Regions from separate parts of the Bacillus paralicheniformis genome, predicted to be linked through region 1. Evidence: a T-box and tRNA genes for the amino acid it is inferred to sense, from the RefSeq annotation. Region 1 holds a T-box; the other holds one or more tRNA genes.
What was found. A T-box is a leader RNA that pairs with one kind of tRNA and senses whether it is charged. The one in region 1 lies ahead of CP943_RS15375 (valine--tRNA ligase), so its partner is inferred to be a tRNA-Val.
Positions count from the first base shown of each region.

Region 2: it has a tRNA-Val gene. The T-box ahead of CP943_RS15375 (valine--tRNA ligase) is inferred to sense a tRNA for this amino acid. The anticodon was not compared.

Region 1 covers NZ_CP023665.1:3,012,549-3,015,958, reverse strand. The annotation lists gene ysxE (spore coat protein YsxE) at 8-1,030, shown strand; gene CP943_RS15380 (hypothetical protein) at 1,049-1,240, opposite strand; T-box leader at 1,407-1,639, shown strand; gene CP943_RS15375 (valine--tRNA ligase) at 1,700-3,410, shown strand, end outside.
Region 2 covers NZ_CP023665.1:209,623-213,032, forward strand. The annotation lists gene murQ (N-acetylmuramic acid 6-phosphate etherase) at 1-221, opposite strand, end outside; gene CP943_RS01195 (2-thiouracil desulfurase family protein) at 396-848, opposite strand; tRNA gene CP943_RS01200 (tRNA-Glu) at 1,033-1,107, shown strand; tRNA gene CP943_RS01205 (tRNA-Val) at 1,272-1,347, shown strand; tRNA gene CP943_RS01210 (tRNA-Thr) at 1,407-1,479, shown strand; tRNA gene CP943_RS01215 (tRNA-Tyr) at 1,488-1,572, shown strand; tRNA gene CP943_RS01220 (tRNA-Gln) at 1,577-1,648, shown strand; gene rocF (arginase) at 1,774-2,688, shown strand; gene sigW (RNA polymerase sigma factor SigW) at 2,912-3,410, shown strand, end outside.

The sequences.
Region 1 (3,410 bases):
GAAGCCGATGGAAGGCATCCAGTCTGTTTTAAATGAGTACGGTCTTACGCCTGAATATATGGAATCGGTCAGTCCAAAGGTATGGAAAGTGTATACGGATCACGGTGTATTCGCCCTGAAAAAATTGGCGGCTTCAAGAAACGCCCGCTTCACAGAACAGATGATCATGCTGGAGGAAAAAGGCTACAGGCAGTTTGTCCCCGTCTATCGAAACCGCACGGGCGAATTTTTAACGCAAGCCGGAGAAGATGTCTGTTATCTCATGCCTTGGCTTACCCTTGAAAGAGAGGAAGAGCGTGACCAAAAACACGAATATATGTTTAAAGAAATCGCTCTTCTTCACCAGCGAACGGAAAAAGAGCTCGGTGTGAGGCGGGAAGAAATACTCGGGCACTATGAACGGACAAAACGGAAATGGGAACAGCAAAAACAGAAATATGAAGAATTCATCTCAAGAGCGGAAAACGAATGGTATATGTCCCCGTTCCAGCTTCAGGCAGCCATGTATTTCAAAGAGACGATATCAGCTGCAGACTTTGCGCTTGCCCGCCTTGAAGAGTGGTATGAGACCATGAAAGACAAAGAGTCTTCGAGAATGGTTTTAAACCACGGGCAGCTGTCCGTCCGGCATTTTCTCTATAACGATACCGGAACGGGTTACTTTACGAACTTTGAGAAAGCGGGACACGGGCCCCCAGCGAACGATCTCATCGTATTTTTCACAAGAATGTTTAAGACGAATCCCGTGATGTGCACGGAATGTGTAAACTGGTTTTATACGTATCACAATGTCTATCCTTTGCGGGAGGAAGAAATCAGCTTATTCCTCAGCTATATGGCTTACCCCGGGCCTGTATACGGTGTGCTGAACCGCTACGACCTTGAGAAGGGGCCCGGAGAAAAAGAAGCCTGTACAATGCTTTTGAAGGCGTACTGGCAAATGAAAAACGCCGAACCGCTTGTGATGAGCATTCACGAGACGGAAGAAAACAGAAAACTGCAGGAAGAAACAGAGTCCCCATCATCATGATGCGGACTTTTTTCGTGCTTATATCCAGTCAAGGTGAAAGGCGCACGCAAGGAATATGAGAATGCCCAAAAGGAGGACATCAAATGTGGTCGGAAAGATGATCGTGCGTATGCCCTGGAAGATCGTGATCGGGAGGACGACTTGAACAGCAACAAGCCTGACTTGCTTCAGCCACGGCTGGAATGAATGTGTGTTGAATTTTTTTCGCATCTTATGCCTCCTCTCTTATCGTTACAGCATCATATGAGGAAAAGGAGCTTGTGTGCATGGCCCAGTATCGTATAAAACAAGAGAAAAACGGAAAAGATGATTGACGAAAATGAAAAAGATTTAGTAATATAAGAAAAAGAAAAAGTACGTGCTGAAAAGTCAATGATCACCCGCTTTGAATGGGAAGAGTACAAAAACAGACGCTTGCAGAGAGGGAAGCCGGTTCGCTGAAAGGCTCCCAGTCAGTCTTTTTTGGAAGGTCGCCCAGGAGCGCAATTTCTCGAACAAAAAGTAGAGAAATTCGGGAAAGTCCCGTTATCCCATTTAAGTGCGTGAATGCGTTTTTTTCGCATTCATGAAAAAAGGTGGTACCGCGAGAGAGTTCTCTTCGTCCTTTTAACAGGATCGAGAGGGCTCTTTTTTATTGTTCAGCCGTTTAATACTGTTGGAGGTTTGAAAATGGATAATCAAGAACTGACGATGCCGACAAAATACGATCCGTCTGCAGTTGAAAAAGACAGATACGACTATTGGGTGAACGGCAAATTTTTTGAAGCGAAAAACGACCCTGAAAAAGAACCGTACACCGTTGTCATTCCCCCGCCGAATGTGACGGGTAAGCTGCACTTGGGGCATGCTTGGGATTCCACCTTGCAGGATATCGTGACAAGAATGAAACGGATGCAGGGCTATGACGTGCTCTGGCTGCCGGGTATGGATCACGCCGGTATTGCAACTCAGGCAAAAGTAGAAGCGAAGCTTCGCGAAGAAGGAAAAACGCGCTATGATCTCGGCCGCGAAAAATTCCTTGAAGAAACATGGAAATGGAAAGAGGAATATGCCGATTTTATTCGCAGCCAATGGGCGAAAATCGGGCTTGGCCTTGACTATTCAAGGGAGCGTTTCACCCTTGATGAAGGGCTTTCTAAAGCGGTTCGCGAAGTATTTGTGAAGCTATATGAAAAAGGGCTGATTTACCGCGGAGAATATATCATTAACTGGGACCCGGCCACTAAAACGGCTCTGTCTGACATCGAAGTCATCTATAAAGACGTACAAGGCGCGTTCTATCATATGCGCTATCCGCTGAAAGACGGTTCAGGCTCGATTGAAATTGCGACGACCCGTCCGGAAACGATGCTCGGCGATACAGCGGTTGCGGTACATCCGGAAGACGAGCGGTACAAACACCTAATCGGAAAAACGGTTATTCTGCCGATCACAGGAAGGGAAATTCCGATTGTCGGAGACGACTACGTCGATATGGAATTCGGCTCAGGTGCCGTCAAAATTACACCTGCCCATGATCCGAACGACTTTGAAATCGGAAACCGCCACAACCTTGAACGCATTCTCGTTATGAATGAAGACGGCACAATGAATGACAAGGCGCTTCAATATAAAGGCATGGACCGTTTTGAATGCCGCAAGCAGATCGTGAAAGATCTTCAGGAAGAGGGCGTGCTGTTCAAGATTGAAGAACATACGCATTCGGTCGGCCACAGCGAACGCAGCGGAGCAGTCGTTGAGCCGTATTTGTCAACGCAGTGGTTCGTGCAAATGCAGCCGCTTGCCGATGCCGCCATCGAATTGCAAAAAAGCGAAGGAAAAGTCAACTTCGTCCCTGACCGTTTTGAAAAAACGTATCTGCACTGGATGGAAAATATCCGCGACTGGTGCATTTCCCGCCAGCTTTGGTGGGGCCACCGTATTCCTGCGTGGTACCATAAAGAAACGGGGGAAATCTATGTGGGCGCTGAAGCTCCTGAAGATGCCGAAAACTGGGAGCAGGACAAAGACGTTCTTGACACATGGTTCAGTTCCGCTCTTTGGCCGTTTTCAACGATGGGCTGGCCGGATATCGATGAGGAAGATTTCAAGCGTTACTATCCGACGAACGTCCTTGTCACAGGATACGATATCATTTTCTTCTGGGTATCCAGAATGATCTTCCAAGGTATCGAATTTACCGGAGAACGTCCGTTTAAAGATGTTTTGATCCACGGGCTTATCCGCGATGACCAGGGCCGCAAAATGAGCAAATCGCTCGGAAACGGCGTCGATCCGATGGATGTGATCGATAAGTACGGAGCGGATTCGCTGCGCTACTTCCTTGCGACGGGAAGCTCTCCAGGGCAGGATTTACGCTTCAGCTTTGAAAAAGTGGAGT
Region 2 (3,410 bases), 1.6 Mb from region 1:
CCGGCACCGATGTAGATGATCCGTCCCCCTTTCTTTAACGACCCGACGGCGAAGTCAACGGCGGTCTTAACTTCTGGTAAGACTTCTTGTACAGCTTCGGCCACAGTTTTGTCTTCATCATTGATGATTTTCAAAATATCAATCGTCTTTGCCTGGTGAATGCGCCTGGATCTTTCATTCCGGCGTTCGGTCGTTAATGAACCTAAATGGCTGTTTTCCATCGACAACTCCTCCTGATAATGAAGTGCATATATTTCTTAATTTTCAGTATATTAAGAGTGGAATATTATTTCAATAACAAAAGGTAAATATTAAAATTTTATTTCAATGAAGTTCTAAACAACGGATTGCCGACATAAAATAAAGCGCAGATGAACTGCGCTTATGTTCAGGTATTACAGCTCGTCTATTTGGTGTTCGGAAATCACGCGGAAGCCTTCTTTTTTCAGAAGCGCCGCCGTAACGCCGTTGCCGGCTATTTTTTGGCTTGAGAAACTTCCATCGTATATATGGCTGCTGCCGCAAGACGGGCTGTTTTCCTTCAACACGATCGTATCAGCCTTGATTTGCCTTGCCATCTCCAATGTTAGATAAGCTCCTTTTATATACAGGTCTGTTACGTCTTTTCCCGATTGTGTGTTGATCACCGCCCTGCCGTCTAAAACGTCTTCTCCCGACCCGCCTATAATTTCGGCCGGTTCCCTTGGCGTTTGAAATCCGCCGAGCAGCTCGGGACAAGCAATCACCGCTTTTTTTTCTTCAACAAGCTTATTGATTTTCCCCACATAGCTGTGCGATCCGTTATAGCGGCATTCCACCCCGGCCAGACATGAACTTACCAGTATCATTTTTCGCGTCCCCTCTCTTGCACATCAGATAGCCCTATTTTAAACAAAATTTCTGCGTTTTTCTCAATGTTTATGAATAAAAAATTTGAAAATAAAAATTTTAATTTACCCCTTTACAAATGGGGAGGAACCTGTATATAATAACTTTTGTCAGCTTTACGAGAGCTGCTTGAAACACGATGATGGCCCGTTGGTCAAGTGGTTAAGACACCGCCCTTTCACGGCGGTAACACGGGTTCGAATCCCGTACGGGTCACCATTCTTTTTTGGACAGCACGCTGCGAATGCCGGAATTTTTAAAAGGAAGGCATGCTAAGGTCGCAACGTCCTGTTGCAACGCGCACTTGTACTTTAAAGGCAAGGAAGGCATGCTAAGATCGCAACGTCCTGTTGCAACGCATGCACTTGTACGTCCTGTACTGCGGAGGATTAGCTCAGCTGGGAGAGCATCTGCCTTACAAGCAGAGGGTCGGCGGTTCGATCCCGTCATCCTCCACCATTTTTTCGGATCGGTTTTTGTCACAACCGCGCCGGTAACTGCATAAGATACCGTATCATGCCGGTCTAGCTCAATTGGTAGAGCAACTGACTTGTAATCAGTAGGTTGGGGGTTCAAGTCCTCTGGCCGGCACTGTTTTTGGAGGGGTAGCGAAGTGGCTAAACGCGGCGGACTGTAAATCCGCTCCCTCAGGGTTCGGCGGTTCGAATCCGTCCCCCTCCACCATTATTGGGCTATAGCCAAGCGGTAAGGCAACGGACTTTGACTCCGTCATGCGCTGGTTCGAATCCAGCTAGCCCAGTTTTTGGACATCCTGTTAGGATGTCCTTTTTATTTTGTCTTTTTTGTATAACTATTCAAAAAAATGTCTTGTTGAGTCAATTCCGAATTGGAAGGTACAATGAAGGTCTGAAAGGGGGATATCATATGTTAAAACAGCAGATTTCAATGATCGGCGTACCGATGGATCTCGGTCAGCTGAGGCGGGGAGTCGATATGGGACCGAGCGCGATTCGCTGTGCCGGTGTTAATGAACGGTTGGAAAGCCTTTGTCAGGATATTGAAGACCTCGGCGATATGACAATCGGGCAAAGAGAGGATGAGAAAGAAGGCGGGGAGCCGGCATCTGAAGAGCTGAGAAACTTGAAAGCGATTACAAAAGCGAGTGCAAAACTTGCTGAGACCGTTGATAAGATCGTGGCTTCAGGTGCTTTTCCGCTCGTGCTGGGCGGTGACCACAGCATAGCGATCGGAACGCTAGCCGGCCTTGTGAAGCATTATCAAAACCTGGGTGTGATCTGGTATGATGCCCATGCTGATTTAAATACGAAAGAAACGTCTCCTTCAGGCAATATTCACGGCATGCCGCTCGCCATCAGCCTGGGGATCGGCCATGAAGGGCTGACAGGCATCTATGGAAAAGAAACGAAAATTAAAGCGGAGAACATCGTCATCATCGGTGCGAGGTCACTTGATGACGGGGAAAAAGAATTGATTCGCGACAAAGGGATCAAAGTGTATACAATGCATGAAATCGACCGCCTCGGTATGACGAGGGTGATGGAAGAAACGATAGACTATTTGCGCGGCAGAACGGACGGTGTCCATCTGTCACTCGATTTAGACGCGCTTGATCCGAACGATGCCCCGGGTGTCGGAACCCCGGTAGCGGGAGGCATCAGCTACAGGGAAAGCCACCTGGCGATGGAAATGCTGGAAGAATCGAAGCTGATTACGTCCGCTGAGTTTGTCGAAGTCAACCCGATATTGGATGAGAAAAACAGGACGGCTGAAGCGGCAGTCGCCTTAATGGGGTCGCTGTTTGGCGAAAAGCTGCTTTAGGTGCGGTTGAAGAGCGGCCTTAGGCTGCTTTTTTTATAAAAAAGTCTCAGTTTCATAATATTTAGATTGTATAATAATTTTAAGCTAATATTAAGCGCATGATCCCTGTCAAAGCATCTACACCCTGCCAAAAATTTGATAAACTATTTTTATGAATTTAATGAAACCTTATAAAAATCAATTCGTATACATAAAGACCGGTGAAGGCAGAGGTTAGATAAATATGGAAACAATGATTAAAAAAAGAATCAAACAGGTGAAAAAAGGCGATCGTAATGCATTTGCAGACATCGTGGATATTTACAAAGACAAAATTTATCAGCTTTGCTACCGTATGCTCGGCAATGCGCATGAGGCGGAAGATATTGCGCAGGAAGCGTTTATCAGAGCATACGTGAATATCGACAGTTTTGATATCAACCGGAAATTTTCCACATGGCTTTATCGAATCGCAACCAATTTGACCATCGATCGTATCCGTAAAAAAAAGCCGGACTATTACTTGGATGCAGAGGTGGCGGGGACTGAAGGACTGACGATGTATTCCCAGGTTGCGGCGGATGTTGCGCTTCCAGAGGATGAAGTGGTTTCTTTGGAGCTGCACAGCACCATCCAGGAAAAAATCTTAAGGCTTCCCGATAAATACAGGACGGTCATCGTATTAAAGTACATTGATGAGCTCTCACTCATTGAGATCAGTGAAATCCTTAATATTCCCGTAG